One region of the Micromonospora sp. NPDC049060 genome, then DNA from elsewhere that is predicted to be linked to it. Evidence: riboswitches for the same ligand, from Rfam matches in the RefSeq annotation. Region 1 holds a riboswitch; each other region holds the start of a gene.
What was found. A riboswitch is a leader RNA that binds a small molecule or an ion and turns the genes downstream of it on or off. The one in region 1 is predicted to bind cyclic di-AMP.

Region 1 (4,299 bases):
GCCCTGCACCTCGGCAAGCGCGTACGTCTGGCCGGCGGAGACGCGGGCGCCGTGGTCGGAGACGTACGTGGTGTTCGGCGTGCCGTCGGGCCGCAGCGCGATGTCGTTGACAAGCGGCGCGTCGTGGCTCGGCGCGTTGTGCAGGAACAGCGCGGACGAGCCGCGCAGCGGGCAGGGGGCCGTCGCCGGGGGCGGGTTCGGCACGCCCGGAGGCTGCCGGTTGCAGCCGGTGAACGGCGGCTGGTTGGTGGCGAAGTCCGGGTCGATGGTGACCAGACCGGTCCGGTGCGTGCCGGTCGACTTGAACGGCGCCTTGAGCAGGTCGAAGTAGTGCGACCAGTTCCAGTACGGTCCCGGGTCCCAGTGCATGCCGCGCACGTTCGCGGCGACGGTGCCGGGGACGTTGTCGTGCCCGATGATGTGGTTGCGGTCCAGCGGGATGTTGTACTGCCGCGCCAGGTGGCGGACCAGCTTGGCGGAGGTGCGGTACATCGCCTCGGTGTACCAGGTGCCGTGCCCGGCGAAGCCCTCGTGTTCGAGGCCGATGGACTTGGCGTTCACGTACCAGTTGCCGGCGTGCCAGCCGACGTTCTTGGTCTTGATGTGCTGGGCGATGTGCCCGTCCACCGAGCGCAGGGTGTAGTGCCAACCCACCCGCTTCGGGTCCTTGACCAGGTTGACGCTGGGACCGAAGTAGCCCTCGGTGTCGTGGATGACGATGTACTCGATCTTCTGCTGGGTGGGACGGTTCCCCAGGTCGTGGTTGCCGTAGTCGCCCAGGGTGGGGCCGTAGTTCTCGTACGGCGCCGGGATCCACTCGCAGGAGATGTCGTCCGGGCACTCCAGCCCGTCCGGCCGGGCGAGCTTGCGCAGGTTCAGCCGGTCCAGCCAGGAGCGGTTCGGCTGGACCGCCCGGCCGGCAAGCGTGACCCGCTGCCCGTCGTCGGTCACCCGGCTGTCGCCCGTGGCGATGGTGGCGTACACCTCGTTGGCGAAGGCCGCCGCGGCGTCGGCGCTGTCCGCGCCGGAGTACCGGGCCACCGCGCCGTACCAGGCCGCCGGGTCGGTGCCGGCGCCGACCGGGGCGCCGATCTCCTTCTGGTACGCGGCCAGCAGCGCCGCGCCGCCCCGGATGTTCGCCGTGACGTCCGTCCGCAGCGACTCCTCGCTGGCGCCGGTCAGCCCGGCGGCGGCGTCGACGGTCCGCAGCGCGGCCTCGGCGGGAGGCGTGGCGGCTGGCGGCTCGCCGGCCTCGGCCAGGGACGGGCGGGACTCGTCGCCGCGCGGGTCCTCGGTGCCCTCGTCGTGGTGCGTGCCGCCGGCGAGGGCGGCGACGTGCTCGGCGTCGGTGAGGTGCATCGGTCCGTAGCCGCCGCTGGTGCTCGGCGTGCCGGCGTTGGTGTCCCAGCGGGACTGCAGGTAGGAGACCCCGAGCAGGACGCTCTCCGGTACGCCGTACTCGGCGGCCGCGGCGGCGTACTGCTGCTGCCGGTCGTTCACCGGCGCTGCCGCGGCGGCGGACCCGGCGGCGGTGAGCGGCGTCGTCGCCATGGCGGCGGCCACGGCGGCGGCCAGCAGGACGCGTCTGCTCCTCGATGTCGCTGACAGGTGCATCAGACCCCCAGTTCGGACGGGCAAAGGTGGGGTCACCTTCGCCCCGCCCGCCGCCTCTGGTCAATACCTTTCCGCCAGACACTTCAGAAGGAAGGAAATCTTCGTCGCCCGGGTTGCGGATCCGCCCGACCCGGGTGGGTACGGAGTGTCACCGCCCGTAGGGTTGCGGATCGATAACGGTCGTCTCTACTCTGGTCCTTCGTCGGCCGGTGACATTCCGTCCAACCAGGGCGGTGACGGTCCGACACCGCCGAGTCGCTCCCGAGCGAGCCGGGGACCCAGGTTCCCCGGGGTGAATCCGCAGTCCTGCGGTAGGGCGCCCCTTCCCGCCCGAACCCGTCAGCTAACCCGGTAGGCGGTACGGAAGAAGGAGTACGAAGCCCGGTGGCACACCATGCCCCGCGGCCACCGTCGGCCCGGTCGGCCCTCGCCGACCCGGTGACGGCTGCGCCGCGCCCACGCTGGTACCGCTGCACCACCGCCCTCGCCGCCCTGGCCGCGTTCGCCGTCGTCCTGACCGGCGGCGCCACGGCGGCCCACGCCGAACCGACTGTCGCCGAGATCGAGCGGCAGATCGACGAGGACTGGAACAAGCTCGAACCGATCATCGAACGGCACAACGCCACCCGACAGGACCTGGCCGCCAGGCGGAAGCAGGCCGACGCGCTCGCCGCGCAGATCGGGCCGCTGGAGAAGCAGGTCGACCAGGCGATGGAGAAGGTCGGCGCGTTGGCGGCCCGCGCCTACAAGGGCGAGAACGTCTCCGCCGTCAACGCCCTACTGGGCAGCCGCTCACCGAGCGAGATGATCGGGCAGCTCGAACTGCTCGACCAGTTCGCCCAGCACCAGCAGCAGGACGTGCGGCAGGTGGCCGAGCTGCGCGACCGGCTGGCCGCCAAGAAGGCGCCGCTGGACGAGATGGTCGTCCAGCTCGGCCGCACCGAGGCCCAGCTCGCGGCGAAGAAGAAGCAGATCAACGCCGAGATCGACCGGTTGCAGAAGCTGCGGCTGCGGGTCTACGGCAACGGCGGCGGCGGGCCGCTGCGTCCCGCCCCCTGCCCGGCCGGCTATCCCGGCGGCCCGGCCGGCACCGCCGTGAAGTTCGCCTGCGCGCAGATCGGCAAGCCCTACGTCTGGGGTGCCGAGGGGCCGAACTCGTACGACTGCTCCGGCCTGATGCTCGCCGCCTGGGCGAAGGCGGGGGTGTCGCTGCCGCACAACGCCGCACAGCAGCGCCGGGCCACCGCGTCCGTCAGCCGGGGCGAGCTGCGCCCGGGCGACCTCGTCTTTTACTACAGCGACCTGCACCACGTCGGCATGTACGTCGGCGGGGGCTGGGTGGTGCACGCCTCCCGCGCCGGGGTGCCGATCAAGATGAAGAAGGTCGACGACGGCCCGATCCACAGCTACGGCCGCCCCGGCTGAGTCGCGCGGAGGGCCCCTGCCCGGCGGGGCCCTCCGCGTGCCCACGGGGTCGGGTCAGCGCGTCGGCCAGGTGCGCCAGTGCTGCCAGGAGCGGCTTGGCGTCGGGCCGCGCTGCCCCTGGTAGCGCGAGCCGTAGACGGCCGAGCCGTACGGGTGCTTCGCCGGCGACGAGAGCCGGAAGATGCAGAGCTGGCCGATCTTCATGCCCGGCCAGAGGGTGATCGGCAGGTTGGCGACGTTGGACAGTTCGAGGGTCACGTGACCGGAGAAGCCGGGGTCGATGAAGCCCGCCGTGGAGTGGGTGAGCAGGCCCAGCCGGCCCAGTGAGCTCTTCCCCTCCAGTCGTCCGGCGAGCTGGTCGCCGAGCGTGATCACCTCCAGCGTCGAGGCGAGCACGAACTCGCCCGGATGCAGCACGTACGGCTCGCCCTCCGGCACCTCGACCATCGACGTGAGGTCGTCCTGCTGCTGCGCGGGGTCGATGTGGGTGTAGAGGTGGTTGTTGAAGACCCGGAAGAGCTTGTCCAGGCGTACGTCGATGCTGGACGGTTGCACCAGCGCGGGCTCGAACGGCTCCAGCGCGAGCGTTCCCGCCTCGATCTCGGAGGCCAGGTCGCGATCGGAGAGCAGCATCCGCACACCTTAGCGACCGACACGCGTGACCTGCGTGTCGGAGTGCATCTTCGTACAATTGTTCGATAGAATGCCGGCATGGCTTCCTGGTCCGAATTCGCCGCCGACGAGCCCCGCCTCGCCGACGGGATCCGCCTCCTCATGCAGCAGTACGGGCCGGGCTTCGGCTACCTGGCCACCGTCCGCGCCGACGGCGGTCCCCGGGTGCACCCGGTCTCCCCGGTGATCACCGACGAGGGGCTCTTCTGCTTCGTCGTCGACTCGCCCAAGCGGCGCGACCTGGAGCGCGACGGCCGCTACGCGCTGCATTCGTTCCCGCCGGAGGAGAGCGACGACGAAGCCTACGTCGCCGGCCACGCCCGGCCGGTGACCGACCCGGCCCGGGTCGCCCGGCTGGCCCGCAGCCATCGGGCCGCGCCGCAGGTCGACTGGCGGGTCTTCGAGTTCACCGTCGACGTGGCGATGCTGGCCCGCCGCGAGTCCGGCGTCGCGGGCGGCGCCAGCGAGTGGCACGGCCGGCCCGCCGTCCAGGTGTGGCTCGACCCCCGCGCGGCCGCCGCCGGCACCGCGCTGGTGCCCGAAACCCGGTCGGGGCGCGTCGGCGACCACGCCGCCCGCCCCGCCGCC
Region 2 (4,299 bases), on a different contig from region 1:
CGTGACCGGCGCCCCGCGCCACCCCAACCAGGACGCCGGGCACCGCGCCGCGGTCGCCGACGGGCAGCACCCCTTCGCGGTGATCGTCGGTTGCTCCGACTCCCGGCTCGCCGCCGAGATCATCTTCGACCGCGGCCTCGGTGACCTCTTCGTGGTCCGCACCGCCGGGCACACCATCGGTCCCGAGGTGCTGGGCAGCGTGGAGTACGCCGTCACGGTCCTGGGCACGCCGCTGGTGGTGGTGCTCGGTCACGACTCCTGCGGGGCCGTCCAGGCGGCTCGTGCGGCGGACGCCACCGGCACCCCGCCGGTCGGGCACCTGTGCGCCGTGGTGGACGCCGTGGTGCCCAGCCTGCGCCGGGCCGCAGCCGAGGGCGTGCACGACATCGACGGCATCGTCGACATCCACATCGCGCACACCGTCGAGGCGATGCTGGGCCGCTCCGCCGTCCTCGCCGCGGAGGTGGCCGCCGGCCGCTGCGGGGTGGTCGGCATGTCGTACCGGCTGACCGCCGGCGAGGTGCGGACGGTGGCCGAGGTGCCCGCCCGTACGGCCGACGCGCCGGAGGCGGCGGCCAGCGCCGCGCTCGCCTGACTCCGCCCGCCCGGCAGGTCGTCGCGGCGGGCCCGCACGACGACAGAGGGCCGCTCCCGCGTCCGGCGGGGCGGCCCTCTGTGTACGTGTGTCCCGGCTAGAGCAGTGACACGTGGACGTGGTCGGTGTGGTTCGACGGGCCGCTGTAGGAACTCCAGCCCGTCGCCGGGAACCAGATCTGTCTGTTCCAGATCACGTAGTAGATGCCGAGCCGGTCGGCGTTGCGGACCAGGAACGCGGTCAGGTTGTTGCCATACATGTAGGTGTCGTCGTTGTGCCAGGGGGAGAAGCCGCTCTTCTGCAGCGACCAGTCGCAGGCCCGGCCCTTCGGGTGCTCGTACGGCCCGCCGGGGCGGTAACAGCCGACGAACCGGTTGAAGCCGACCCGCTTGACCTCCTTGTACATGTGCAGGGTGCGCGCGGTGATGCGGCCGGAGGTGGTGGGGTCGTCCTCGGTGGGTGACAGCGGCGTCCAGTCGCCGTCGGCCGTCCGTCCCGGCGCGATCTTCGCCACCGGCGAGGTGGCGACCACCTTGCCACTGGTCAGCCCTCTGCCGCCGACCAGCGCGAGCGCCTTCTCCGCCTCCCGCTTGCCGCGCGCCATCTCGTTCGTCAGCTTCTGCTGTTCGCGGACCTCGGTGTCGAGCGCCAGCTTGGCCTGCTCGGCGCGGTCCTTGATCGCGTTCACCTCGGCGAGCTTCTTGGAGTTGACCAGGTTGAGCTCGTCGAGGGCGGCGGCGCGCTTGACGAACGAGTCGGGGCTGGCGGTGTCCAGCAGCATGGACACCGCGCCGATCCGCCCGGTGCGGTAGGACTGGGCGGCGATCTGGCTGACCTGGGGAGCCAGCGCGTTCAGTTCGGCCTGCGCCCGGGAGACCTCCAGGGCCAGTTCGAGCTGGCGCTTCTTCGACTTCGCCAACTTCGCCTTGGCCTGCACGTAGGACCGGTTCCGGGCCTCGATGAGGTCGTCGAGCAGCTTGGGCTCGTCGTCCCCGTGCCCGGAGGGCTTGGGCGGGGTGGGCGCGGCCGCCGCCGGGAGAGGCCCGGCGAAGACCGCCAGAGCGGCGAGTACGGCCACCACGGGCGTCAACCAGCGGCGTAGGGGTGCCGTCACAGTTTTCCCTTCCGTCGACCGCCGACCGGGTTAGCTGACGGGTTCGGGGCGGAAGTGGCCCCTACCGCTGTCGCGGATTCACCCCACGTACCTGGGTCCCCGGTTCGCCTCGCGGCGATTGGGCGGCGGCACCGCAGGCGCCGCTGCGCGCCTTCGGCGGTGACCGGCAGCGAGGTTACCCGAGAACGCTCCCGGGGATCTACGTCCCTAAGCCGACTAAATGCGTTATTTCGTAATGGCGGACGGTGACCAGTGACGCGTTTATCAGGCTGAACGTCCTGTTCGGTCACGCTGAGGAGCGTCACCATGCGGTGTCCGTACTTCTGCGCCCGTCGGGCCATCCGGCGGGAGCGGCGGACGGCGTGTCCCCACGCGGCCCGCTGAGGGCCTCCAGCGCCTCGGACCGGTCGGTCGCCGGACGGGGCGTCGGCGCGGTCGCGGGCGCGGCGCGGTCGGTGGCGTCCCCGCCGCGTCGGCCGGCCGTGGTCACCAGGGCCGCCAGCGCGGTGGTCAGCGGCACGGCGGCGATCAGGCCCAGGGTGGCGACCGCGCTGCGGACGATCTCCTGGGCGAGGAACTCGCTGGTGAGAAGTTGGGTCACCGCCCGCGAGTCGGCGGTCAGCAGGAGCAGCACCGGCAGCGAGGCGCCCGCGTACGCCAGCACGATGGTGTTCACCGTCGAGGCGATGTGTGCCCGGCCGACCCGGGTCGCCGCCCGGTAGAGCTGCCCTCGGGACAGCCCGGGGTTGGCGTGCGCCAGCTCGGTGACCGTGGCGGCCTGGGTCACCGTGACGTCGTCCAGCACGCCGAGGGAGCCGATGATGATCCCGGCCAGCAGCAGCCCGTGCAGGTCGACGTCGGCCTGGTACATCGACAGCGTGGTGGCGTCCTCGGAGCCGAACCCGGTCAGGTGGGTCGCGGCGGTGGCGATCGTGCCGAGGACACCGGTCAGCACCAGGCTGCCCAGCGTGCCGAGCACGGCGACCGAGGTCTGCGCGGTCACGCCGTGGGTCAGGTAGAGCACCACGAACATGATCAGAGCGGCGCCGACGACCGCGACCAGCAGGGGCGGGTTCCCGGCGCTGATGCCCGGCAGCACGAAGGTCAGCAGGATGGCGAAGCTCGCTGCCAGCCCGCCCAGCGCGGCCAGCCCGCGCCACCGCCCGAAGGCGACGATGGCGGCCGCGAAGAGCGCCACCAGCCAGACCAGCGGCTTGCCGCGCTGGTGCTCGGCGATGTTGTAGGTGCTGGCCGTGGGGTCGGCGGGGTCGGTGAGCTCGACCAGGATGATCTCGTCGTCCACGGCGACGGTCGGCGCACCGGGCCCGGCCGGGATCGGCGTCTGGATCTGCTGGCCGGCGTCGGGGCCGTCCTGCACCCGTACGGTGACCGTGCCGCAGGGGCCCTGTGGCGCGTCGGGGCTCCCCTCCGGGGCCTCCGGGGCGGGCGGGCACGGCTCCGTCACCACCCGGGTCACCGTGCCGTGGTAGCGGGGTGCGTCGGTGCCGGTCGCCGGGTCGGGCGCGTCCCACGGCCACAGCACCAGGGCGGCGATCAGCGTGGCGACGAAGAGGGGCACCACCGTCGCGACGAGGATCCGCCGCACCCTCGGCGGGGCGGACGGAGCGGGACGGGTGTGGTCGGCGCCCAACGTGAGTCTCCCAACGAGTCCAGGGCGGGGTACGGGCCGGCGGGCCGGTCGGTTCAGCGTCGCCACGGGTGCGGGGGCGGGAACCGCCTCCACGTGGCACTGTGGTCACGTGCCGTGGCCGTCGGCTCCCGTCCGGCGACGGGCGGTCGGCGCCATCGCCCGGCGGAGGGCGCGGCGCGGGTGGTGCGGAGTCCGGAGGGCCACCGGCCGAATGGTAGCCACCCCGGCATCGGGGCGCAGGTCGTGCTGGTGGTGTCGCGGCGCGGACCTTCGCCACGCCCGCCCGGCACGCCCACGCGCGGGACCTGCGCGCGCCCGGCCGCCCATGTTTCGGCTGCCCACGCGCGGGACCCATACGTGCCCGACCGGCCCACCTGCGCCGTTGACGCGCGGGAACCAGTGCCGGCCCGCACACGTGCGGGGGCCGGCCGTGGGTGGTGCCCCTGCGGCACGGGCCGACGCGCTAGCGTGAGGGACGTGCGGACGACGGTGACGGCGGCGCGTGGCGCGCGGCTCCTGCTGCTCGTCGGCACGCTGCTCGGGCTGGCCGCGATGCACACGATCGGCCACGACTCGCACCAGACGGGTCATCCCGCGAACCCATCGGCGCACGCCGCCGCCGCGCCCGGCCCGCACGCCGCCGCGCCCGGCCCGCACGCCGCCGCCGCGCCCGCGCCCGTTCCGGACGCCGCTCCCGCGCCGGCCCGGCACGCCGCCGCCCGGGTGCCCGTCGTCTCCGCCAGGCACGCCGCTGTGGTGTCCGCCGCGCATGCCGCTCTCGCGCTCGTGCCGCCCCCGCGGGACGTCAGCGCCCCGCACGCCGCCGGGCCGGCCCTCCAGACCGTCGTGGGCTGTCCCGGGGGCTGCGACTCCGAGGAACTCCTGCCCGCTGGCGGCCGCACGGGTGGAGGGCTGCCCGGGTGGGGCGTGTGCCTGGCG
Region 3 (4,299 bases), on a different contig from region 1:
GTGGACTCCGGCGACCGGTTCCCCGAGCAGTTCCCGCTCGCCGGGTCGGGCTACGTGCTGCGGCGCGACATGGCGAACGTGGACGAGGTGCTGACCGCGCTGCTGGACACCGATCCGCTGGCCTCGGCGCGGTGGGCCACCCGGAGCCGCTACCTGGGCGACTTCCCCGCCGAGTCGTACGCCGAGGCGTTCCTGGAGGCCGCCCGGCGCCAGCTCGACGAGGGCTGGAAGACGCCCGCCCCGCGCACGGGCGGCGCGACCGGCCTGCCGCTCGACCCGGACGAGGCGACCCTCTCCCCCGCCACCTGACGCCCCGGTCGGGAGGCACACCGGTCGCGACGGCGGACCTGTGGGCCGGGCCGTTCGCGGGGCACGTCAGCGGTACGGCTCGACGAGGTCCAGGACCGCATCGGGGGCCTCGACGTGGGCGTTGTGCCCGAGGCCGGGCAGGACGGCGACCGGCACCCCCAGCTCCGTGAGCTGGGCGTCGGTGACCATGGGGTCGTGCTCGCCGCGGGCCAGCAGTACGGGCACGTCGGTCGCCGCCAGCAGGGCGGGCAACTCCGGCGCGCCCACGCCGAACGCGGCCGGGTCCATCGCCAGCCGCCAGCGGCCGTCGACCTGCCGCAGCCCCGCCTCCACGACGGGGTGCTCCGGGGCGAAGAGCCCGGACAGGCCGGCCACCCGTAGGTAGCGGCGGGCCGCCTCGTCCCGGCTGGCGAACCAGGTCACCGGCCGGGCCGCCAACTCACCCGCCTTGGCCAGCTCCGCCGGCGACCAGACGGCCTTGATGCCGAGCCCGACGACGGCGTCGACGGGCAGTCCGGCGCCCCGGGCGGCCAGCGCCAGCCCGACCACCCCGCCGAGGGAGTGCCCCAGCACGACGAGCCGGTCCCCCGCCGCGAGCCCCGCGCCGATCCGCGCGGCCAGCCCCGGGAAGGAGTACTCCGGCAGCGGCGGCGACCAGCCGTGGCCGGCGAGGTCCGGCGCCAGCCACCGCCCCGCCCACCGACGCTCCAGCAGCGGCGCCCAGGGCAGCCACACGTCGCCGGTCGCGCCCATGCCGTGCAGCAGCAGGAGCACCCGCCGGCCGGCCCCGTCACCCGACTCATCGACCATGGGCGCAGTGTGCCACCCGTCGGACGCCGCGGGCGAGGGCCGTGACCCGGACACGACATCGGGCGCCGACCCCCCGGGTGGGGAGCCGACGCCCGACGGAGTCGCTCAGGCGGAGTAGCCGCGGGTGGCGGCCCAGTTCGCCAGGGCGATGGTGCTCATCCAGTACGACGCGGTCGCCGGGTTCGCCGAGTCGGCGATCTTCACCAGCCGCCCCTCGTCCTGGTAGCCGACCACCGCGACGTAGTGGCCGCCGGGGAAGGAGTGCCAGCCGCCGTCGGTGTCCGTGGCGCTGCCGGCGACGTTGACCACGACGCCCCGCCCGTCGGCGATGGCCGCGACGACGTCGGCCTGGAGCCGGTCCATCTGGGCCGGGGTGGCGGCGCCACCGGGGATCATCCGGGTCCGGTACGGGTCGCCCTTCACCGTCGCGTTCAGCACGCGGGTGGTGTCCTGGGCCGAGTCGGTACCCATCTGGTCGGTGCCCAGCTGGGCACCGAGGGCGTCCTGGCTGCGCGCGATGCCGGCGGCGCTGAGGGCGTGCCGGACGGCCGCCGGACCACAGTTGTAGAAGGTGGTCTGGGCCTGGTAGTCGTAGTCCAGGCTCTTGGCGGCCGGAGGCTTCGGCGGCGCCGGCTTGCGGGTCAGGTCCGGGTCCGGGGCGGCGCTGGACGCGCTGGCCGACGGGGCGGCGCTGGACGCGGCCGGGGCGGCGCTGGACGGGGCGGGCGCGACCCGGGCCTGGCTGCGCGAGGCCGCGGCGTCGTCCCGCAGCTCGGTGGCGGCCACCGGGGCCTGCGCGACGGCGGGGTCCTCGTCGGCTCCGGCCAGCAGCGCGCCCGTGCCCGACGCCAGCACGAGCGCCGCGGCGGACGCGGCGGCCAGCTGGTACGGACGCTCGGACGTGAGGCGACGCAACTGTCGCTTGAGGTGGTGCTTCACGGTTTCCTCCACGGGCTCGGGGGTGAGCGGCCGTCGGTCCGCGCCGAGGGCAGGGCGGACCGCCGCGCGGACGGGAGTCCGGGCGGGTGGTGGACCACTCAGGGGATGCGCCCGGGACGCCGGGCGACGGACGGTGACCGGTGGGTCAGCTCATGACCTGCGGGCCGACGAGCGCGGTCACCGCGGCGCCGTGGAGACGGCGGCACAGCCGAGGGGTGTACGGGTGTGGCATGAAGATGGAACTCCTTCCGACACCGCCGACCGGGTTAGCTGACGGATTCGGGCGGGAAGAACGCCCTACCACGGGCCCACGGCCCACGGATTCACCCCAACGAGCACTGGGTCCCCGGTTCGTCGTTCACGATTAGGCGGGTCGGCGCGGCGTCGCCTCTGGCGATCGGGTACCGCACCGGACGCGCCGACATTACTGGCCGGTCCGCGCCCTGCCAACCCCGTCCCACCTGCCTAAACCTTGATCGGGAGACAATTTTTGCGGGCACTTCGCCACTGACGCGACTCAATGGGACGACCGTTTCTGCACGCACCTTGGGGCGACAACGGGACAAGTGGCGGACATCGGCGCCGAAACCCCGGCTGGAATCGACCGGGCCGCGCCCGATGACCGGTTCGACGGCGTGGTGACCGGCGTCACCGAAACGGTGGGGATTCGTCGCCCGGACTCTCCGGCCGCCGGGGGCGCTCAGCGCGAGTCGGCGTACGTCGTCCGGTGGTCGTCCTGTGGATCGGCGGCCCGGGGGCGCGGCACGGCGTTGCCCCGGTCCCCCGGCGCCGCCCCGGGGCCGCCGGGGTCCTGCCCGGCGGCGTCCCCGTCCCGCGGCGCCCGGGCCGGCCTACGCGGGGTGAGCAGCCGCATCATCGGCGTCTCGACGAGACGGTGCAACAGGCCGGCCAGGGCCAGGTTGACCAGCAGGAAGCCGAGCACCACCGCCAGCCCCCACCAGCCGGTGAAGCCGACGCCCCAGTCACCGGTGAGCCGCAGGACGGTGATCATCACGAGGACGTGCACCAGATAGAAGGCGAAGGAGACCTCGCCCAGCCAGATCATCGGCCGGGACCGCCACGGCGAGCGCCGCCCGCGCACGTCCGCGTCCGCCGCCGCGGCGATGACCAGGATGTACGCGACCGAGAGCAGCGCCGCCCACAGTTCGGCGCGGACCCACTGCGCGGCGACCACCCAGGTCGCCACGAAGAGCAGGCTGGCCAGCGGCAGGCCCGGCCCGCGCCACCGGCCACGCCGCATCAGCTCGGCGGCGGCGACGCCCATCCAGAACTCCAGCGACCGCACCGGCGGGAAGATCTGGGTGAACCACCAGCGGCTCTCCTCGGGCACCAGCACCTGGGCCGGCCAGAGCGCCAGGATGAGCAGCGGCACCGCGACCACGACGGCCCACAGGGCCCACGGCCGGGCCCGGCGGATCAGCGGCAGCGCCAACGGCAGGCAGAGGTAGAAGAAGAACTCGCAGGACAGCGACCAGCTGACCGTGTTGATGCTGTAGAAGTGGCCCGGCCGCGGGTCCCACGCCTGGAGGAGGAACAGGTTCTCCACCGCGACGAACCGGTCCACGGGGTCGGCGAACCAGGCCGCGACCGCCAGGGCCGCCACCCACAGCACCACGTGGCTCGGCCAGATCTTGGCCACCCGGCGCCGCCAGAACGCCCGACGGGTGTCGGTGGGTCGGGCCGACCAGACCAGCACGAAGCCGCTGAGGATGAAGAAGAACTGCACGCCCGACAGCCCGAGGGCGAAGGCCCAGTCCACGACGGCCTTCTGGCCGGGCTCGGCGATGATGCCCATCGTCGCGACGTGGAACCCGAAGACGAGCAGGGCGGCGACCCAGCGCAGCCCGGTCAGCGACGGCAGGCGGCTGGCCGGGGACGCGGGCCGGGCGGCCGGCGCGACGGTCGCGGCGTCGTTCATGCCGGCATCCCGACGATCCGCAGGGTCACCAGCACGTACGTCTCCTCCTCGACCCCGTCCTCAGGCGCCCCCGAAGGGGCTCCGTGGCGGTCCACCGGTCGGCGCCGCCCCGCCGGGCACCCTACCCGCCGGGCCTGAGGCTCTGTTCCGTCCCGTCCGCGAGTGCCCGTTCTGTCCCGTGGGGGAATCCCGTTCCTCCCGTCCCTCCGTGACCGTTGCGTCCCCATCCGTGACGGCGGTGGCGGGCATCCGGGTTGCGGCCGAACGGGTGGCTAGTATTCCCAGACCCGGAGGTGACGAGA
Region 4 (4,299 bases), on a different contig from region 1:
CCCGGCGGTCATCGAGTCGCCCGCCCCGCGCGGGTCGGCCGCCTCCAGCCGGGGCATCTCGACCTCGAAGACCTCGCCGTCGACCAGGGCGAGGGCGGGCTTGTCGGCCCGGCTCACCACCACGTTCTCCGCACCGCCGGCGTGCAGGTCGTACAGGGCCCGGGCGAGCTGCTCCTCGTCCTCGCCGTCGGCGCGGCCGTCGGCGATCAGCTCCTCGTGGCTGACCTTGAGGAAGAAGACGCCGCTGTCCAGCACGGCGTCGAGGTGCTCGCCGCAGAGGTCGACCACCACCCGGCTGCCGTTGGCCCCCAGGTCGGCGGCGAACCGCCGGTAGAGGTCGGCCGGGACCAGCGACGGCTCGTTCGGCCCGCTCAGCACGCTGACCGGGGCGCGCAGCCCCTCGCCGAGCGCCAGGTTGTAGAGCTCGTCCAGCTCGTGCCGGCTGAGCGGCTGGCCGGGGACGTCCACGATCTCCTGCCGGGAGCCCTCGCGCCGATCGTGCACGTACCCGCCGCTGCCGGAGTCGCGGACCACCACCTTCAGGTGCACGCCCTCGCTGACCAGCAGCGGCTCCAGCACCTGGCCGATCTCGCCGCCGAGGGCGGCGCAGAGCACCACGTCGACGCCGAGCGACATCACCATCCGGGCCTGCCAGACGCCCTGCCCGCCGGGGTGCAGGTGCAGCTCCGGCGCCTCGCTGGGCTGGTCGACGGTCACCGTCAGCCGGGGCGTGGGCGCGAAGACCATCACGTGCCCGCTCATCCGTCGTACCCGTTCATGCGCCCATCCTCCGTCGGTCGACACGTGCCGTGACCATCCATCAGCTGACCGTAGTGGGGTCGGCGGTCGGACGTCCGGACTCCGGGCGGGATCGGCGCGGCGTTGCCAGGGCGCCCGGCATGCGCGACGATCGGGCGACCACCGACCCTGGGGAGACGGCGTGCTCAGGCGAAGTTCCTTCAGCTACACCGTCCAGGCGCGCTGCTCCCTCGCGGAGGCCGCGGCGCTGCTCGCCGACCCCACCCGGCAGCAGGACCTGCACCCGCTGATCGTCCGGGTCCGCCGGGTGCCGCCCCGTCCTGGCGCGCGGGCCAGCTACGACATCACCGATCGACTGGCCGCCGGGCCGGTGCGCCTGCCGATCACCTGCCGGGCCGACGTCCTCGTCGACGATCCCGACGAGATCGTCACCGTGGCCCGGCAGTGGCCTGCCACCACGGTGCGCAACCACACCCGGTTGCGGGCGGAGCCCGACGGCGTGGTCCGCATCGAGGTCGAGATCACCCTCGCCGCGCCCGCGCCGCTCTTCGGCTACGCGTTCCGCCAGGCCCGCGCCGCCCACCTCGGGCTGGCCGCCCGCCTCGCCACGGCCCTCGACACGAGCCTGCCCGGGTCGTCGGCCGACTGACCGCCGGACGGCCCGGCCGCGGTGGCCGGGGGCGACGGACGCCGTCGCGCCCCGGTGACCCGCGACGGGCGGGGCACCGGGGCGCGGGCGTCAGTAGACCGACAGGTGCACGTGGTTGGTGTGGTCGCTGGACGGGTCGCCGTTGGCCCCGCTGTACGACTTCCAGCCGCTGCTGGGCAGCCAGATCTGCCTGTACCAGATCACGTAGAGCACGGCGAGCCGGTCGGCGTTGCGCACGAAGTACGCCGACAGGTTGTTGCCGTACGTCCGGTCGCCGCCGGTGGCGTCGCCGCCGAAGCCGCCCTTCTGGGCCGCGAAGTCGCAGGCCCGGCCCTTCGGGTGTTCGCCCGAGCCGCCGGGGCGGTAGCAGGAGACGTAGCGGGTGAAGCCCGCCGCCTTGGCCTGGTTGAGCGCGTGCAGGGTGCGCGGGGTGATGCAGCCGTTGGCGGGGGTCGGGTCGTTGACGCTGCACGACTCGCGCGGCCAGGAGCCGTCGGAGTTGCGCGGGGCCGCCTTCGCCGTCTTGCTGGAGGTGCCGCCCGGCGAGGTGCCCGCCCCCGTGGACTGCTGCCGCTGTTGCTGCTGCTCGCGGTTGGCGACCGTCAGCGCCCGCTCGGCCTGCTCCTTGCGCTTGGCCATCACGGTGACCTGCTTGCGCTGCTCCCGGATCTCGCCGTCCAGGGCGAGCTTGGTGCGGGTGGCCTGGTCCCGGGTCTCCTGGAGTTCGCGCAGGGCCCGGTCCTCCTTGGCGGCCACCGCGTCGAGGGCGGCGGCGCGGTCCATGAAGCCGTCCGGCGAGCTGCTGTTGAGCAGGGCGGACGCCACGCTGAGCCGGCCGGTGCGGTAGGCCGCGCCCGCGATCTCGCCGACCCTGGCGGTGTGCGCGGCCAACTCGACCTCGGTGGTCTTGAGCTGCGCGGCGAGCTGCTGCTGCCGCTTGGCCGACGTGTCCAGGGCGCGCTTGGCGTCGAGGTAGCCCTTGCTGGCGGCCTCCAACTGGGCCCGCAGGGCGGGGGTGCCGCCCTCCTCGTCCTGGCCGGGGGCCGCGGCGAGCAGGCCGGCCCGGGTGGCGGCCGCCGCCGGGGCGGCGGTGACCGGGGCCACCGCGGCGCCGAGGGCGAGCATCGTGGCGATCAGGGCCGCCGTCCGGGCGGCACGTCGTCGTACAGGTGCCATCACTGGCATACACGTGTCCTTCCGTCAGCCGCCGACCGGGTTAGCTGACGGGTTCGGGACGGAAGATCCCTACCGCTGACGCGGATGCACCCCACGGACATGGTTCCCCGGTTCGCCCCGCCGGGCGATTAGGCGGCGGCCACCGCCGGCACCGGTGGGTGCCGCCTGGCGGAGGCCGAAGCCGAGCCTACCGGTGCCGCTGTGACTGATGCAGCGCAGGTGACGCAGGGTGTACGTCCACTAACAGTCAAATCCGGCATAAGCGCACAATACTCTCCCAGATTTAAGGTTGTCCTCATTACCACTCAACCGACCCGCAGGCCCCGCGTGACGCTCCGGGCTCGATCTGCAACGTGGCGTGCTCGATGTGGAAGTCGTCGTGCAGCGCGGCCCGGGCGGCGCCCAGCACCGCGCCGACCTCCGCGCCGGGTGCCATGGTCAGGTGGGCCGAGGCCACCTCCATCCCGGAGGTCAGCGTCCAGACGTGCAGGTCATGCACCTCGGCGACGCCGGGCACGGCGGCCAGCCGGTCGTGCACCGCGGTCACCTGGAGGTGCTCCGGCGCGGCCTGCACCAGGATGCGCAGCGCGGCCCGCCCGAGCCGCCAGGTGCGCGGCAGGATGAGCACCCCGATCGCGACCGCCACCAGTGGATCCGCCCACCACCAGCCGGTGGTGGCGATCAGCAGCGCGGCCCCGATCACGCCGAGTGACCCCAGCAGGTCGCCGAGCACCTCCAGGTACGCGCCGTGGACGTTGATGCTCTCCTTCGCCCCGGAGCGCAGCAGCGCGAAGGCGCCGATGTTGGCGAGCAGGCCGAGCACGGCGACCACAAGCATCGGGCCGGCCAGCACCTCCGGCGGGTCGCCGAAGCGGCGCACCGCCTCGATCACGACGTAGACCGCGACGCCGGAGAGCAGGACGGCGTTGGCCAGTGCGGCCAGTACCTCCAGCCGGTAGAGCCCGAAGGTGCGCTGCGGGTCGGCGCCCGCCCGCCGGGTCGCGGCGATCGCCGCGAGCGCCATGCCGATGCCGAGCACGTCGGTGAACATGTGCCCGGCGTCGCTCAGCAGGGCCAGCGAGCCCGTGCGGAAGGCCGCCACCGCCTCCACCACCATGAGGCCGGCGAGCAGCCCGAACGCCGCCCAGAGCCGGCCCCGGTGGCGGTGCGCGGCATTCGCCACCGACCCGTGATGGTGGTCATGACCTGCGCCCACGCGCCCACCCTCCGTCAGGCGTCCGGATTCGCGTTCAATCTATGCTCACATCGCTATGTATGCAAGTAACGGCGGCTCAGCCGATCGGGTCGACGGTGGTCAGCCGCTGGGTGGCCCGGGACAGCGCCACGTAGAGCGTCCGCACCCCCGACCCCGGGTCGGCCCGGATCTCGCCCGGGGCGACGAGGACGACCCCGTCGTACTCCATGCCCTTGGCCTCCAGGCTGGTCACCACCTGCAAACGCGGCGCGCCGAGCCCGCCCAGCCAGCCGGCAACCTCGTCGCGGCGCGGCACCGGCATGATCACCCCGACCGTGCCCTCCACGTCGGCGAGCAGCGCGCCGGCCGCCGCCACCACCGCGGCCTCCAGCTCCGCCGGCGGCACCGACAGCGCGACCGGGTCGACGCCGGTGGAGCGCACCGCCCGGGGCAGCGGCAGGTCCGGGTGCAGCCGGCGGATCTCGGCCGCCGCCACCGCGAAGATCTCCGCCGAGTTGCG

Region 2: another riboswitch for cyclic di-AMP. It lies ahead of AB0B83_RS02830 (hypothetical protein); the one in region 1 lies ahead of AB0B83_RS04710 (NlpC/P60 family protein).
Region 3: another riboswitch for cyclic di-AMP. It lies ahead of AB0B83_RS27685 (C39 family peptidase); the one in region 1 lies ahead of AB0B83_RS04710 (NlpC/P60 family protein).
Region 4: another riboswitch for cyclic di-AMP. It lies ahead of AB0B83_RS20060 (hypothetical protein); the one in region 1 lies ahead of AB0B83_RS04710 (NlpC/P60 family protein).

Annotation. Positions count from the first base shown of each region.
Region 1 is NZ_JBEZEV010000006.1:29,831-34,129, reverse strand. It holds gene AB0B83_RS04715 (peptidoglycan recognition family protein) at 1-1,614, opposite strand, end outside; cyclic di-AMP (ydaO/yuaA leader) riboswitch at 1,853-1,986, shown strand; gene AB0B83_RS04710 (NlpC/P60 family protein) at 1,999-3,039, shown strand; gene dcd (dCTP deaminase) at 3,094-3,672, opposite strand; gene AB0B83_RS04700 (pyridoxamine 5'-phosphate oxidase family protein) at 3,751-4,299, shown strand, end outside.
Region 2 is NZ_JBEZEV010000003.1:187,172-191,470, reverse strand. It holds gene AB0B83_RS02835 (carbonic anhydrase) at 1-595, shown strand, start outside; gene AB0B83_RS02830 (hypothetical protein) at 693-1,709, opposite strand; cyclic di-AMP (ydaO/yuaA leader) riboswitch at 1,713-1,844, opposite strand; gene AB0B83_RS02825 (YibE/F family protein) at 2,011-3,360, opposite strand; gene AB0B83_RS02820 (hypothetical protein) at 3,838-4,299, shown strand, end outside.
Region 3 is NZ_JBEZEV010000115.1:10,640-14,938, forward strand. It holds gene AB0B83_RS27675 (CDP-glycerol glycerophosphotransferase family protein) at 1-309, shown strand, start outside; gene AB0B83_RS27680 (alpha/beta fold hydrolase) at 376-1,119, opposite strand; gene AB0B83_RS27685 (C39 family peptidase) at 1,225-2,070, opposite strand; cyclic di-AMP (ydaO/yuaA leader) riboswitch at 2,299-2,439, opposite strand; gene AB0B83_RS27690 (acyltransferase) at 2,759-3,997, opposite strand.
Region 4 is NZ_JBEZEV010000057.1:20,121-24,419, reverse strand. It holds gene AB0B83_RS20070 (PfkB family carbohydrate kinase) at 1-762, opposite strand, end outside; gene AB0B83_RS20065 (SRPBCC family protein) at 941-1,408, shown strand; gene AB0B83_RS20060 (hypothetical protein) at 1,499-2,584, opposite strand; cyclic di-AMP (ydaO/yuaA leader) riboswitch at 2,598-2,729, opposite strand; gene AB0B83_RS20055 (cation diffusion facilitator family transporter) at 2,883-3,800, opposite strand; gene AB0B83_RS20050 (AAA family ATPase) at 3,877-4,299, opposite strand, start outside.